Regions from separate parts of the Geomicrobium sp. JSM 1781026 genome, predicted to be linked through region 1. Evidence: riboswitches for the same ligand, from Rfam matches in the RefSeq annotation. Region 1 holds a riboswitch; each other region holds the start of a gene.
The links. Region 1 has a riboswitch for thiamine pyrophosphate ahead of ACE1TF_RS14785 (thiamine phosphate synthase). Riboswitches for the same ligand answer to the same signal wherever they lie in the genome.
Positions count from the first base shown of each region.

Region 2: another riboswitch for thiamine pyrophosphate. It lies ahead of thiD (bifunctional hydroxymethylpyrimidine kinase/phosphomethylpyrimidine kinase); the one in region 1 lies ahead of ACE1TF_RS14785 (thiamine phosphate synthase).
Region 3: another riboswitch for thiamine pyrophosphate. It lies ahead of tenA (thiaminase II); the one in region 1 lies ahead of ACE1TF_RS14785 (thiamine phosphate synthase).
Region 4: another riboswitch for thiamine pyrophosphate. It lies ahead of thiT (energy-coupled thiamine transporter ThiT); the one in region 1 lies ahead of ACE1TF_RS14785 (thiamine phosphate synthase).

Region 1 is NZ_JBHFQF010000008.1:68,549-72,205, reverse strand. It holds gene ACE1TF_RS14800 (thiazole synthase) at 1-320, opposite strand, end outside; gene thiS (sulfur carrier protein ThiS) at 324-527, opposite strand; gene thiO (glycine oxidase ThiO) at 496-1,614, opposite strand; gene ACE1TF_RS14785 (thiamine phosphate synthase) at 1,595-2,221, opposite strand; TPP riboswitch at 2,311-2,412, opposite strand; gene ACE1TF_RS14780 (hypothetical protein) at 2,496-2,723, shown strand; gene ACE1TF_RS14775 (GNAT family N-acetyltransferase) at 2,761-3,306, shown strand; gene ACE1TF_RS14770 (histidine phosphatase family protein) at 3,268-3,657, opposite strand, start outside.
Region 2 is NZ_JBHFQF010000008.1:197,456-201,112, forward strand. It holds gene ACE1TF_RS15455 (MFS transporter) at 1-389, shown strand, start outside; gene ACE1TF_RS15460 (DNA glycosylase AlkZ-like family protein) at 370-1,431, opposite strand; gene thiD (bifunctional hydroxymethylpyrimidine kinase/phosphomethylpyrimidine kinase) at 1,498-2,325, opposite strand; TPP riboswitch at 2,400-2,501, opposite strand; gene cls (cardiolipin synthase) at 2,591-3,657, shown strand, end outside.
Region 3 is NZ_JBHFQF010000003.1:357,055-360,711, reverse strand. It holds gene ACE1TF_RS07135 (PQQ-dependent sugar dehydrogenase) at 1-130, shown strand, start outside; gene ACE1TF_RS07130 (DUF4349 domain-containing protein) at 246-1,154, shown strand; gene tenA (thiaminase II) at 1,386-2,057, opposite strand; TPP riboswitch at 2,160-2,261, opposite strand; gene ACE1TF_RS07120 (chromate transporter) at 2,401-2,937, opposite strand; gene ACE1TF_RS07115 (chromate transporter) at 2,941-3,510, opposite strand; gene ACE1TF_RS07110 (gamma-glutamyltransferase family protein) at 3,595-3,657, opposite strand, start outside.
Region 4 is NZ_JBHFQF010000009.1:144,428-148,084, reverse strand. It holds gene ACE1TF_RS16295 (proline racemase family protein) at 1-957, shown strand, start outside; gene thiT (energy-coupled thiamine transporter ThiT) at 1,014-1,592, opposite strand; TPP riboswitch at 1,649-1,748, opposite strand; gene ACE1TF_RS16285 (HAD family hydrolase) at 1,817-2,482, shown strand; gene ACE1TF_RS16280 (GNAT family N-acetyltransferase) at 2,458-2,946, shown strand; gene ade (adenine deaminase) at 2,979-3,657, shown strand, end outside.

The sequences.
Region 1 (3,657 bases):
GGCAAAAGCGTTGGCGGGTCACCAATCACTTCGACTTTAATCATGTCACAAATGCCTGAAGACCTCGCGAGGCGAGCTAATCGAACCGCCTCTTCAGCTGTTTTTGCGCCTGCGGTGTTTGGCAAAAGTGTAAAGTCATTCCGGTCCAATTGTTCAATCGGATCAGGTCCGATATTGTCTAGGTCAATGCGGCTTAGCGCAAATGTGAGCACGTTCGTTTCAGATGCTTTGACGGCTTCCCTTTGAATATCGGCATTTGGATATTTCCCTGTACCTAATAATAAACGCGACGTGAATGTGTAGTTTCCGATCGTTAACATCGTTTATCCTCCTCCTACAAAGCGAACCATCTCAATCTGGTCACCTGCAGTAATATGCGTATCGTTTTGCTCGTCGACAGATAGTGCCGCGCCGTTATGCTCGATCATGACGACCGTGTTTTGCAGTCCGAAATGTTCACGCAACTGCTCAATAGTGGTCACGTGGTTTGGCAGTTCACGCTTTTGTTGGTTGATGGTGACTTCCATGTGGGATCCCTCCATATTTCGGTTGAAATGTTGGCAACGCAACAGAATCTTGCATGATTTGTTGTACGATTTGCTTGCCGGTGATCGGTGCGAGTAGAATGCCGTTGCGCCCGTGTCCGCCAGCAAGCCAACAGTTTTGTTGAGCGGGGTGTGGACCGATGAAAGGAAGGCCTGTTGTCGATTGTGGCCTAAGTCCTGCCCACATGTTCGTAATTTTCGCATGCTTTAGAGAAGGGATGAGCGTTGTGATTTGACTGAGCAATTGTTGAACGCCGTGCACCGTGACGTCTCGGTTGCGCGAGGCTTCGGACGTCGCCCCGAGAATTAGCTCCCCATCTGGCTTTGGAACAACGTACATTCCTTTATAGAAGAGCGTCTGTTGCACGGCTGCTCGATCGGTCATTACCTTCACAATTTCCCCTTTTATCGGATGCACGTCCCAAAGAGCATCCAGTTCTGGCAAGGTGTCTACGCCTGTGGCGATGACGAGCTGGTCGGCGTGCAAGGTGCCTGATGTCGTCTCTACACCATTAATGAGTGGTTTGATTACAGTTGTGTCCAAGTACAGGTCGACGCCTTTCGAGACGATGGCTTGTGTGAGCGCCCGCGCGGTTTGAACGGGTTGGATATGCGCCTCGTTCGGGAAGTGCAATCCGCCGATCGCTTCAGGCGAAACAGCGGGTGCGATGCGTTGCAATGTTTCTTGGTCCACATACTCAACGTGTTCCCCTTCGCGCTTTTGCCACGATTGGATGTTCTTTAGGTGACTCATTTCGGTTTGATCAAAGGCAAGTTTGAGTGCGCCTGAGCGTGTCCAACCAATGTCTGTACCGGTAAGTTCAGCCAATTCATCTTTCAGGTGCGCGTATAGTTCGCGGCTCTGTTTGGCTAGCGGATAAAGTTCGGACGGCCCTTCTAACTCTGCTTGCACTCCGAGCATTCCGGCTGCGGCAGCTGTTGTGCCAGAACCCGGCTGAGCTCGGTCGATGATCGCCGTTTTCAGCCCGTGATTGGCTGCATAATAAGCGGTGGATAAGCCAATGATGCCTGCACCGACAATAAGCAGGTCATACGTTGGATGCTTCATGGGTCGCACGATCCTTCCCGTACTGTTCATAAGTTTGGGAAGCCACTCGAGGGTTTTCGGATGACCATACTCCGGACATGATGGCAACACCAGAGGCTCCAGCTTTTTGTACGTCTCGTAAGTTTTCAGGTGTAATCCCACCAATCGCATAGACAGGTACGCTCATGTGTTGTGTGATATCTTCTAGCTGTGCCAACCCTCGTGGGGTGATTCCCGATTTGCTGTTCGTTTCGAAGACGTGACCGAAGTAGAGGTAGTCTGCCCCTTCTTCAGCCTGCGTGAGTGCTTCGTCTTTAGAGTGGACAGACACACCAATCATCAAATCTGGATGTTTCGCTTTAAGCTCCTGAATGCGATAGCCGCTGTTTGCGGGCAAGTGCACCCCTTTTAGCCCCCAAGCTGCAGCAGCTTCGGCATGTGTGTTCAAGATCATTTGGTCTGTTCTAAGCCCTAAGCGAAGCATATGGTCAATCTGTTGTTTCAAACGTTGCAATGAGGCTTGTTTGTCCCTCACGTGAATCGTCGTAATATGAGGAACGCATTGTTTAAGAATGCGTATTTGCATATGAAATGGAAGTTGTGCGTCAGTTACTAAGTGCCAAGACATCGGTCTCACGCTCCTACTTTTGTATACACAAAAAAGCCGACCTCTTTGGAGAAAAGATCGACGAATGTCACATAGTAGGTACCCATGCATGGTCACACATTCTACTTTCCTCCGCTGGTATCAACCAGTTCAGGTTCAAGAGTTTGAGTTTCCTCATCTCAGCCCGTATGCGGGCACCCCTAGTAGCTTTTTTATAAATCAAGTATCTTTATGTTATCTTATCAATGAAGACAATTGTTCGTCAAACGTCACGTAGAGAGAGAGGAGAAAAGACATGTGGATCCAGTCTCAAAATAAGAAATCCATTCTTCATGTACAACAAATCACTACCAAAGGAAAATATGTAGAAGGCGTACTCGGTAAAGGTTCGTTTTCAGAATGGAGCAGTATGCTCGGGAAGTACGAAACAACGGAGCGAGCACAAGAAGTGGTGAGTCATATATTTGAGCGCCTGAGCAGTGAAACGCCAAATCGGCTCACTTATCAGATGCCAAAGAAATAATGTACCTACACTTAGTGACAGAAAAGGAGCGGGTCGCATGTTAAAGTCTGAACGAGTGAGACTGCGGAAGATGACAATCGACGACGCCAAACAGTATCACCGCTGGCGCAACGATCTGGATGTAATGAAAACGACGAATCCTTATTTAGATGTGTATACGCTTGAGGAAACCGAAAAGTTTGTTGAAAAAGTCATGCTAGGTTCGCCCCACTCAAAGAGTTATATCATTGTTGATCGCGAGAGTAATGAGGCGATCGGTGTCACATCACTGATCGGAATTGATATGAAAAACCGTAACGCAGAATGCATCATTGATATTGGTGACAAAGACTACTGGGGCAAAGGGTATGGACGTGAAGCATTCGGTCTCCTCCTAGCGTATAGCTTTTTGGAAATGAACCTGCATCGTTTGAATTTGCAAGTGTTTGAATTTAATACTGCCGCATTACAACTATATGAAAAGCTCGGCTTCACACGAGAAGGCATAAAGCGCGAAGCCGTCTATCGAAATGGAGAGTATTTTGATATTGTGCAGATGAGTCTATTAAAACGGGATTACTCGCTCGACACGACCCGCATCTAACACAAACACATCTGGGTTTTTCATTTGCTTCCACTCTTCAAAACCGAACCCTAATAGAAGGGCCAACAGATTGCCGTGGCTCACAACAACCGTGTGCTTTGGAAGGCTGTCCAGCACAGCCCGTCCTCTCGTGAGCGCGTCTCTAGCCGATTCACCACCAACGCACGCGTAGTCGGGATCTAGAAAACTCTGCTCCAACGGGGTGAGCCAGTTGTCCATCGGTTCTTTGCTCAGTACCCGCTCTTTGAGTCGCTCATCGATTTGAACCGGAACGCCGCTCGCAGCACTAAACGGTGCAATCGTCGCCGTCGCCCGCGCGTAAGGGCTACTTACAATGCGAGACACTTCTTT
Region 2 (3,657 bases), 130 kb from region 1:
TTCTAATTAGCGTGTTTACCGGCTTCTCCTTATGGCTCGTTGCAGCAGCTGTATTTGTCGCATACATCGGTTTTCCACTGCTGCAAAGTGCAACCGCAAACCTTCTATCCACATTGCTTGATCGGCAAACGACAGGCATTGGCATGGGGCTGTTTAACTTATGTAACTTCATATCGGGTGCGTTTAGCAGTGCAATTTTCGGGAGCTTGCTTGACACTACGAGCGTGACGTATTCAATTAACCCGTTGAATCCTCACGGACCTCATTCGATTTATAGCAACCTTTACTTTGCGCTCTCCCTCATTGCCGTCGTTGCACTCGTCTTGTTTCTTTGGATTTATTATGATCGATCTAAAAAAACGACTACGACTAGCGCTCCGCTGTCGTAATCGTCAATTCCCGCGCACCGAGCGATTGGGCGAATTTCTCAAGGGCGGAAACGACCATGTCGTTTTCGCCCACACCTTCATACGTCGTCATATAAAGTCGACCGTTTGCCCGGTCAAAATAAGGATCAACCTTGCCAATGAGCGTGTCTCCGACGAGAACCGGCATCGTATAGGGACCGTACATTCTTTTCGTTTTCGGAACATAGATTTCCCATCGGTAGAAAAAGTCAAACAACTCCTCCACCCGTTCCCTTCGCCACAACAAGTTGTCCAATGGGGATAGGAAGCGTACGTGTTCATGAACGTCCGCGTGTTCACAAGCGACAAGTTGCTCAGCGTCTGCTTCCAGCACATAATACGGGCGGTCTACCCCCTCGATCTGCACTTCAAAGAGCTCACGCTTTCTTTTGCGTTCGGCTAACGTTTCTTTACGCGCCTGCGCATTTAACTTTTGCCAACCTAGTCGCGGATCTCTCGCGTCAAACAACCGGTACGCCCGCAAATATTTGTCCATAAGCAAGGCGTCTGCTTCTTCGATGCTAATCATGTCTGCTTCTTTTTGAATCGCTTCGGGAATCCACTGATCTGTTCGGGCATAATGCCGAATTGACTTTTCCCGGCCACTCACTTGAATGTCACCACATTCAAATAAAATGCGTAACGCATGGGTCGTTTCTTTCGTTGACGCACGTGTTGGATGGTCCCAACCGCCGACGACTTTTCGCTCCGCCAAAAATGCCGTTGCGGGAAGAGGTCCTTCCTGCTGGAGTCGATCCAAAATATCTGCAATCGATTCGCGGTAGTTTCCCCGCTCTCCCCGCCATTGTTCTTGTAAACGCACCCGCTTTCCTTTTAACAACGGGTAATCTTTCATCGGTAACAGGCACGCTGCATTTGCGAAGTATTCAAACGCACGCTTTTCACCTAAAGCATCTGTATAATTCGTCACACTGTATTCTTTTATTCGATTCATTAACACAAGGTGATGGTTCTTTTCAACGACACTGACAGGATCCAATTGTACCGCTTCGAGTTGATCCAATACGTCATCAACGCTTCCGAGTGGTTTCGGGAGAAGCGACTGAACTAAAAAACGCCTTGCTGCGTGCTACTTACTCCAATGTCTGCCATCACGCTTCCTCATTTCTTCCCAGCGATGCCCCCAATGATTGGTCGGCCCTTGACCTTGTCCGAGCTCCAACGGATTGGAAATGGCACTCGTAATAAAGGTTTTCCCACGAGTGATACTCTCTTCCATGTCTAACCCTTCAGCAAGGCCAGCTGCAATTGCAGCTGCATACGTACAGCCACTTCCGTGTGTATGCACCGTATCAAACCGTTTCGCCGTATATTTTTTGAATGCGTGCCCATCATACAAATAGTCATCGGCTTCTCCTTTATAGTGCCCTCCTTTAATGAGAGCAGCGCGACAGCCGTATTCTTCAACGAGCATTTTCCCTGCTCGCTTCATGTCTTCTACGGTTGTAATTGTAAGTCCTGTTAACGCTTCAGCTTCTGGCAAGTTCGGAGTCACAACTGTTGCAAGAGGCAATAGCTGTTCTCTAACCGCCTTTCTGGCGTCTTGAGAAATAAGCTCATGGCCACTTGAGGCAACCATGACGGGATCGAGCACGAAATGATTTACATCATATTCTTGGAGCTTCTTTGCGACAAGCGCAATCACCTCTGGGTTTGATAGCATTCCTGTTTTCACAGCGTCAGGGCGAATATCGTCAAACACGACATCAATTTGGCTTTCGACGAAATCAAGATCCATATCGACAAATGAAAACACACCGGTCGTATTTTGGCTCACAACGGACGTAATGACGCTCATGCCAAATACACCTAGCTCCTGAAAGGTTTTCAAGTCCGCTTGAATCCCCGCTCCACCTGTTGGGTCTGTTCCTGCAATCGTTAATGCTTTTGAAATCATTCGTTATCCTCCAATACTATAGATGCGCAAAAAAGAAAAAGCCCCTGAACGCACAGGAGGCTTGACACATACTACACAATCGTCAGCCACTTTCCTCCGCCGTTTTTCGGATCAGGTTCAAAGGGTTTCCGTTTAAACATCTCTCAGCGCTTACTCGCGCACCCCTAGTGGTATATTTTCATCCATTTTAGCATACATCTTTTAGGATGTGGCAATCATTACATGGTACGATATGGATGAACATTGGCTCATAAGGAGGTTGTTAATGGATATACTGCCGATTATTCTTAGTTTACTCGTTTTTTTGAATATGATTCTTGCAGCAATCATTGTATTTATGGAGCGCAAAGACATCCATGCAACATGGGCCTGGTTATTAATCTTAATGTTTCTTCCCTTTATCGGATTTGTTTTATATCTTATACTCGGCCAAAACTTGAGCCGAAAACGGCTTTTCAATTGGGATGGCATTGAGAAGATTGGCCTTAAAGACAGTATCGATGCACAGCTTCGCACACTTGAGGACAACACGTTTGCCTTTCGTAATGAAACCGAACAAAACAACAGCAACTTAATTACGATGCTCTTGCGCAGTGACGGAGCATTGCTTACACAAAACAATGATATTGACGTGTTTACTGATGGCGTTGACAAGTTCTCTGAGCTTCTAGCAGACATTGCGACCGCCAAAAATCATGTGCACATGCAGTATTACATCTTCCGAAATGACTTAATCGGGAAGCGGATCATTCATTTGCTCACCGAAAAGGCTCAAGCTGGCGTGCGTGTGCGCATTCTGTACGACGATATGGGTTCAAGAAAATTAGCACGAAAACATTTTCGTGAACTGATCGACGCAGGTGGCGAAGTTGGGGTATTCTTTCCTTCGCGTATTCCCTATATGAATTCCCGACTAAATTATAGAAATCACCGAAAAATCGTCGTCATTGACGGGAGTATCGGTTACGTCGGGGGATTTAACGTTGGTGACGAATACCTAGGCCGCACGAAAAAATTCGGGTATTGGCGTGACAGTCATCTTCGGATCCGAGGCTCCTCAGTTAAAGCCTTGCAGACCCGGTTCATTCTTGACTGGAACCAAGCATCAAAGGCTCATGAAATTCATTATGATGATCTTTATTTTCCTCCCGTCAAATCAAGGGGTGACATTGCCGCACAAATCGTTTCTAGTGGTCCAGATACAGAAGCTGAGGAAATTAAAAATGGTTACATTAAGCTCATCACTTCTGCACGAGAATCGGTTTATATTCAGACGCCTTACTTAATCCCTGATTCAAGCCTGCTTGATGCGCTTCGAATTGCGGCTCTTGC
Region 3 (3,657 bases), on a different contig from region 1:
ACGCTGGCGTGATGTCGTATATGACGAAAACGAGAACATGTTTTATGTGATTACGAACAATACGGATGGACGAGGCGACCCAATCGATGAAGATGACCGATTGCTTAGTTTTGAAGGACCTGAAGCGTAAACGTAAAGACCTGGTAGGGGAGCTTTCCCCTATTAGGTTTTTTTACATATTTTCAAATAATTGAAACAAATAATGGTGGGCAACGACAAAGAAGGAAAGAGAAGGGGGTCAAAAGATGAATTATAAAATCATGCTCGTTTTTCTATTTTTCGCCTTTGTTGTTGCGTGTAGTGATAACCAAAATGACGAAGCGGCAGATCTTTCTCAAGAAGGAAATGATAGCGGGGCAGATGTTGCTCAAGATCATGCTGAGTCGGAGGTGGAGTTGGACGAGGGGGAAACGTTAGACGACTCGGCTGCAAATGAAGCGGAAGTGGAAGCGATTGATACGGCAGAGCGAATGATCGTATATAATGGTCACCTCACAATTGATGTTGAAAGGTTTCAAGAAGCTCAAGACCAGATTCAGCAATCCATTGAAGAAATGAATGGCTTTGTTGTGGAGTCGTCTGTCCAAGATGCAGGAGACGGTGAAATGAGCGGGACGTTTGCTGTGCGCGTGCCTGAAGAGAACTTTACACCCTTTTTGGATCAGATAGAGTCCCTTAGTTTACAAGTCGTCGACCGAATGACGACAGGTGAAGACGTGACAGAAGAGTACGTCGATCTAGAGTCAAGACTTCGGTCGCACGAAGCTGTTGAAGAACGGCTGCTCGTGTTTATGGAAGATGCAGATACGACAGAAGACTTGCTTTCTATCTCGGATGATCTGGCGGACACGCAAGAGCAAATTGAAACAATTCAAGGTCGCATGAATTATTTAGACCATCAAGTGACGTACGCATTGGTGAATATTAACGTGCGCGAGACCGCAGGGTCAATGTTGACCGATCAAACCTCTTTAAACACCTGGGGGCAAGCGTCGAATATGTTTACCGACACGATTAACGTGCTCATGGCAATCGTCTCAGGCGTGGTGGTATTCGTCATTGGTCTGTCTCCAGTGCTCATCCCCTTACTTCTATTAGGGCTTGCTATTTTTATTTACTGGAGAAAAAATAATAAGACGAACGGGGCAAAGTAAAGGGCGGTTCATTTGCGGCGGGGCGCATTGTCGAAAGCGTGCACATCGGTGTCGAAAATGTGCACACCGGCGTCGAAAACGTGCACATCACCGAAACGGCCGCAAAAACGCAAGAATCTCGCGTAGAAGCGTCCCTTCCCCCCTTGCGTAATCGGAGTAGAATGAGTCGGTCGGATTTGAGTGCTCGCAAAAAGCCAGAATGGGTACATTACCCATTCTGGCTTTCCTCAATTATATTTGTACGGGCCACTTTTCTTCGGTAAACGCCATTTGCCAGAACTGCCATTCCAATTGACAGCTCTTTAGAAAGGCATCACGCATCCTTGTTTTTTCTTCATCGGTAGCGGTCTTGGCGTATTCATCAAGACGATTACGAAAGGCCATCGTAACGCTGTCACCCATTTCTTTATAAAAAGAGATCCAATCATAAAAAGGATGGTTTTTACCCGGCTGTTTCGTCTTGTCCAAGTGAACCGCAATTTCGTAATACGTCCAAGGACAAGGAAGGAGGACGGCAATCATTTCGCCAAACGACCCTCGGTGAGCCACATCCAACATGTGCCGAGTATAGTGATGAGCGGTTGGTGCGAGAGGCTCATACTGCAAGTCTTCGTAGTTTACACCAGCAACTTGACAGAAATTGTTGTGCGGATGGACTTCATCATTGAGTACGAAAGAAATTTGTTCATTTAATAATTGCATATCTTCTCTTCGTTCTGAGCGGCTGATCGCCAGTCCGTAAATTTGCATAAACGTATTCAAATATTCAAAGTCTTGTTTTACATAATGGGTCAGTTGACCGGGTTGAAGGTTGCCGTTTCCAATGCCTTGCACGAACGGATGCTCAAAGATCGCTTCAAAAACAGGGGCACATTCTTTACGTAATTCTTCAGTAAATGACATTACAAAATCCCTCCATAAGTGTTTTGATTCACAGTGAGGGCACCGGCGTTCGGTTCTCTATGAGAGCAATAAAAAAAGCTCTGCATAGAAAACAGAGCATGGTTAAAACAAGCTCCACTTCCCTACGCTGGTATAATCCAGATCAGGTTCAAAGGGTCGAAACATTGCTTCTCTCAGCCGGTGCCGGCTCCCCTAGTGAATAAAAATATATTCAAGAATGGCTTACTCACTTTCTATTAAACCATACAATAGTCTGAAAATCAAAACGAATTGAGGAGGGATTATTTACCATAAAATACCAATTAAACCAACCTTTATTATAGTTCATATTACCCATTTTTATTTATGATAAGAAAATCGCACCATACAGAAGCGAACTTACGATGACGATCGCAGGGTGAACCTTAAATTTCTCTAGGAGTAATAGTGCAGCGCCGACCAAGAGCACCGTTTGCCACATCCCATTCCCTTCCCAAGACATGAAGAAAAACTGATACGTAAGTACGCCGAGGAGAACCGCAATCGGTGCACGGATATAGTTCGTCATGTTTTTCACTCGGGGGTGGTCTTTAAATTTCAGTAGGATACTCATTAAAAGCATCATGAGCGCAAGCGACGGACCGACCGTTGCGAGCAGGGTAACGAGAACGCCGGGAACACCAGCGACTTCCCAACCGACAAAAGCGGCCATTTTTGTGGCAATCGGTCCTGGAATGGCGTTTCCGAGCGCGAGAACTTCGCCAAACTCTTGAGTACTCATCCAACCGTAACGATGTACAACTTCATGTTCAATGAGTGGAATGGATGCTGGACCGCCACCGTAACCAACGATGCCCGGTATGAAAAAGGCAAGAAATAAGTTCCATAAGTCCGTGAGCATTGATTACGCCTCCTCTTTTCTAGCAGGTTGTGGTTTCGGTTTCTGTGCGAAGGCAATCGCAATCAATGAAACGATAAGAATTGCGGGATGCAAATTTAGCCATTCAAATAATAATAGACTGATGACCGTCAAAACTATGGTCAGGAAGAATCCGGCTTTCTGTGTGGATTGTTTTAAAAAGTTGTATGTTAGGGATAGCAAGAGCACGCCTACAATTGGCATAATTGCATTCGTCATGCCTTGAACGATCGGTGTTTCCCTAAATGTTGTCAGTGTACCAACAAGGATGAGCATAATGATGGCAGTCGGCATGACTGTGGCTAACACGGCGTTTATCATACCGACAATCCCGCCTACTCTATAGCCGACATACCCACAAAGTTTAGTAATGATTGGGCCTGGTAGTGTGTTTCCGAGCGCGACCACCTCTGTAAATTCTTCATCGTTCATCCAGCGATATTTTTCGACGATTTCTTTATGTACGAGTGGGATCGTCGCGGGTCCCCCACCATATCCGAGGACATTTGCCCGTGCCATTGCGATGAAGATCTTCCATTGGATTTGTAAATTCATGAGGATTGCTTCCTTTCTAACGATGAACAGCAAGGGGATGTCCCCTTGCCTTCGTTGTTGAGTATGGCCTAGCAGAAGCTTATCTTACCATATGGCAATATGGCTATCTGCGCGGGGTTCTGTACCGCCTACGAGCACGCCGGTGTC
Region 4 (3,657 bases), on a different contig from region 1:
CCAACTCGAATCATTAATGGTGGTTTATTAAAGTTAAAAGGGGAAACGGTTGCTGAACAACGAGACTACATGGCGGCTAACTTTGAGTGGTTAAGAAATGCAATTATTCAGGAACCTAGAGGCCATCGAGACATGTTTGGGGCAGTCTTGTTACCACCCACTAGGGAAGATGTTGACTTCGGTGTCATTTATATGGACAACACTGGCTTTTTAAATATGTGTGGTCACGCAACGATAGGTGTTTCAACGGCGATTGTTGAACTTGGAATGGTTGAAGTAACAGGAGAAGAAACATCTCTCGTATTGGAAACACCGGCTGGACTTGTGTATCCAAAAGTAAAAATGAAAAATAACCGTGCAGAAAGTGTTCGTTTTGAAAACGTCCCTGGCTTTCTAGAACATCAAGATCTTGAAGTAGAGGTCGAAGGCTTAGGTACGATCAAAACAGATATTAGTTATGGTGGCAACTACTTTGCCTGGGTGGACATCGCACAGCTAGATACGAAAATTCATGTATCCAACGGTATGCAGTTGAAAGAATACGCTAGAAGAATTAAAGAAGCGGTAAATCAAAAAGTAAGTGTACAACACCCAACAAAAGAATATATCAATTACATTGATATTGTTACCTTCTTTGGCGAACCGACACTTGAGGAAGCTACGTATAAAAATGTTCATGTTTTTAGTGATCGACAAGCGGATCGTTCACCAGGTGGGACAGGTACGACAGCAATGGTTGCTCGCATGGTAGGACGAGGCGAGATGAAAATTGGCGAGGAAATTGTAAGTGAAGGGTTTGTCGGAGGTACGTTTACTGGACGAGCGCTTGAGAGCGTCAAGTTAGGTGAAATGGATGCGGTTCGAACGGAAGTAGAAGGAACAGCGTTTATCAATGGTTTCCAGAATATATTAATGGATCCGAATGATCCGTTCCGTGGCGGTTTTATCGTGAACTAATTGTGCATATGAAAAAAGGGGGGATGAGCATGCGCTCATCCCCCCTTTTTTCTTTTTTAAGAAACGACCGAAGACTTTAATCGAGCGGGTCGGTTTTTAAGTTTGAAAAATGCCGGTTGAGTTTTTGCAATAAGAAGAATCACACCAAATGTAATGAGTGTTTCTGGCACAAGGTATGAAGTATTATAAATAGCTGAGTAGAGCCAGACGTTCCATCCCTCTGGCGCATATTCGCCAAACCAAACCCCACCGGAGATGATGTGGGCGACGAGACGGAAAAATGATGCAAAGAAAAGGCCGAACAGTGCCCATCGGATGTTTAGTTCTCCTTTTTTGTTCCTGAAAGCAAATGCACCCGCCAGTCCTAATACGGTAAAGGCAACTGGATAGTCTAATAGAAATTGGATGGGGTGAATCATCGAGCTTCCTAAGATTAACTTAATGACACCAACGAGTAGCCCTGTCATCAGACCAACTTTTAAGCCGCGCCGAAATGCCATGACAAAGATCGGCAACATAACAAGGGAGATCGAGCCTCCCATGACCCACGGACCCGCAAACTCAATGCGGTCTAAGATGAGCGCGAGTGCGACCATGAGCGCTGTTTCCACCATGATTAACGTTCTTGTTTGCATAAAAAAATCCCCTTTTTGTTTCCACAGGGGGATGCAGGTCCGCACATTAAACGTCGTAATGTGCTCTCCCACTTCCCTACGCTGGTGTTACCCAGATCAGGTTCTAAGAGTCGGGAACGAGTCCCTCTCAGTCTTGCGACACCCCTAGTGGTTGATAATATTCAGACGAATATAGTATATCTTATAGTACAATGAAAGCCAAGCTGTTTTTGGGGAGGTCACGTATGCATAAAGCAATTTTGTTTGACTTAGATGGCACATTACATAATCGACCGAAATCATTGGTAACTTTTTTTCGAGATCAATGCGAGCGTTTCTCAATGAATGTCGATCTGAATAGGTTTGTCGAATTGGACAATGAGGGGATGCGCTGGAAGGATGAGGTATATGAGCAGTTAGTCAAAGAATATCAGTTGCCATTAGACCCTCAACAACTACTAGCCGATTATGTTACTCTGTTTCCGAGGTTCGCACAGCTGTATCCTGACGTTGAGCACACACTGGAACAATTAAAGGCAAAGGATTATAAACTCGGAATCATCTCAAACGGAAAGAAAGGCTTTCAACGAGCGGTATTCAATTCTTTAAGTATTAATGAATATTTTGAATCAGTGATCATTTCAGATGAGGTTGGCTTAAGAAAGCCGGATGCCCGAATTTTCGCATTAGGTATAGAGCAGTTGAACGTACAGCCTGAACAAGCCTTGTATGTTGGGGACCAGTACGACACTGATATTATCGGAAGTCGTAACAAGGGCTTGAAAGCGGCTTGGAAAACGAACGAACAAGTGGATAGTGACGCACATTTCCAGTTTTCATCTTGGCGTCAATTCATACCTAAATTACAACAGTTGGAGGGTGAAACATGGTCATCCGCAAAGCAAAAGTAGAAGATGCCCAAGGCATTGCTCACGTGCACGTGCAAAGTTGGAAAACAACCTACTGGGGTATTGTTCCACAAACTTATCTTGATGAGTTGGATGAAACAACGAGAACAGAACGTTGGGTAAAGATCATTACAGAGGTGAACAATACGAAGGTAGCCACGAATGAAGAGGGGAAGATCGTAGGCTTTGTCCATTATGGACGTTCTGAGCGTTATGCGGCGGATGGACAAGTGTACGCCTTATACTTATTAGAATCTTATCAACGAAGAGGCATCGGCGCCCAACTACTAGAGGCGGCTAAAACGGAGTTTCAACGACAAGGTTGGCATACGTATGCGGTTGAGGCGCTCGTCGATAACCCGTCGATGGCATTTTATCGCAACAATCACCCCGTGCATTATTTGCTCAGTTCGTTTACAATTCATGGAAAGGTTCTTCGCGAGTGGGTCATGACATTTAACGTTTGACCCCTCCCGAACCAACGTAAGGAGGAAGCGAAGTGTACGAACGAAAGCCTCAGTTCGAAAGCCTTGTGCCATTGAATGAAACGGCACGAGGAGAAAGAAAAGCAACACTTGTCATTAAAAACGCCAAACTCATCAACGTAGTATCTGGTGAAATCTTAGAAAATACAGATGTGGCGGTATGTGAGTCTAGGGTTGCATATGTTGGGGAGAACGCTGATCACACAGTTGGTGACGATACAGAAGTGATTGATGCAAAAGGAAAATACTTATCCCCAGGCTTTATTGATGGGCATTGCCACATTGAAAGCAGTCAAATTACCCCGGCGCAATTTGCGAGGGCAGTATTGCCAAAAGGCACAACGAGTGGCTTTTTTGATGCCCATGAAATTACGAATGTTCTTGGTTTGGACGGTCTTAAACTGATGCTCGAAGAGGCGCGGAAAACGCCGATGGCGGCCTATATGCAAGTGGCTTCGTGCGTGCCGTCAACGAGTGCAGAGTTTGAAACCAATGGCGCGTCGATTGGCGCGAAAGAAGTGAAAGAGGCATTTACTTGGGGAGACGATATGGTTGCGCTCGGTGAGGTGATGAATTTTCCTGGTGTCGTTTACGGTGACGAAAAGATGATGGGTGAGCTCGAAGAGACGCTTAAAGCAGGGCGAGTAGCTGATGGTCATTATACGTGGGAACCAGATTCCGTTCGCTTGTCAG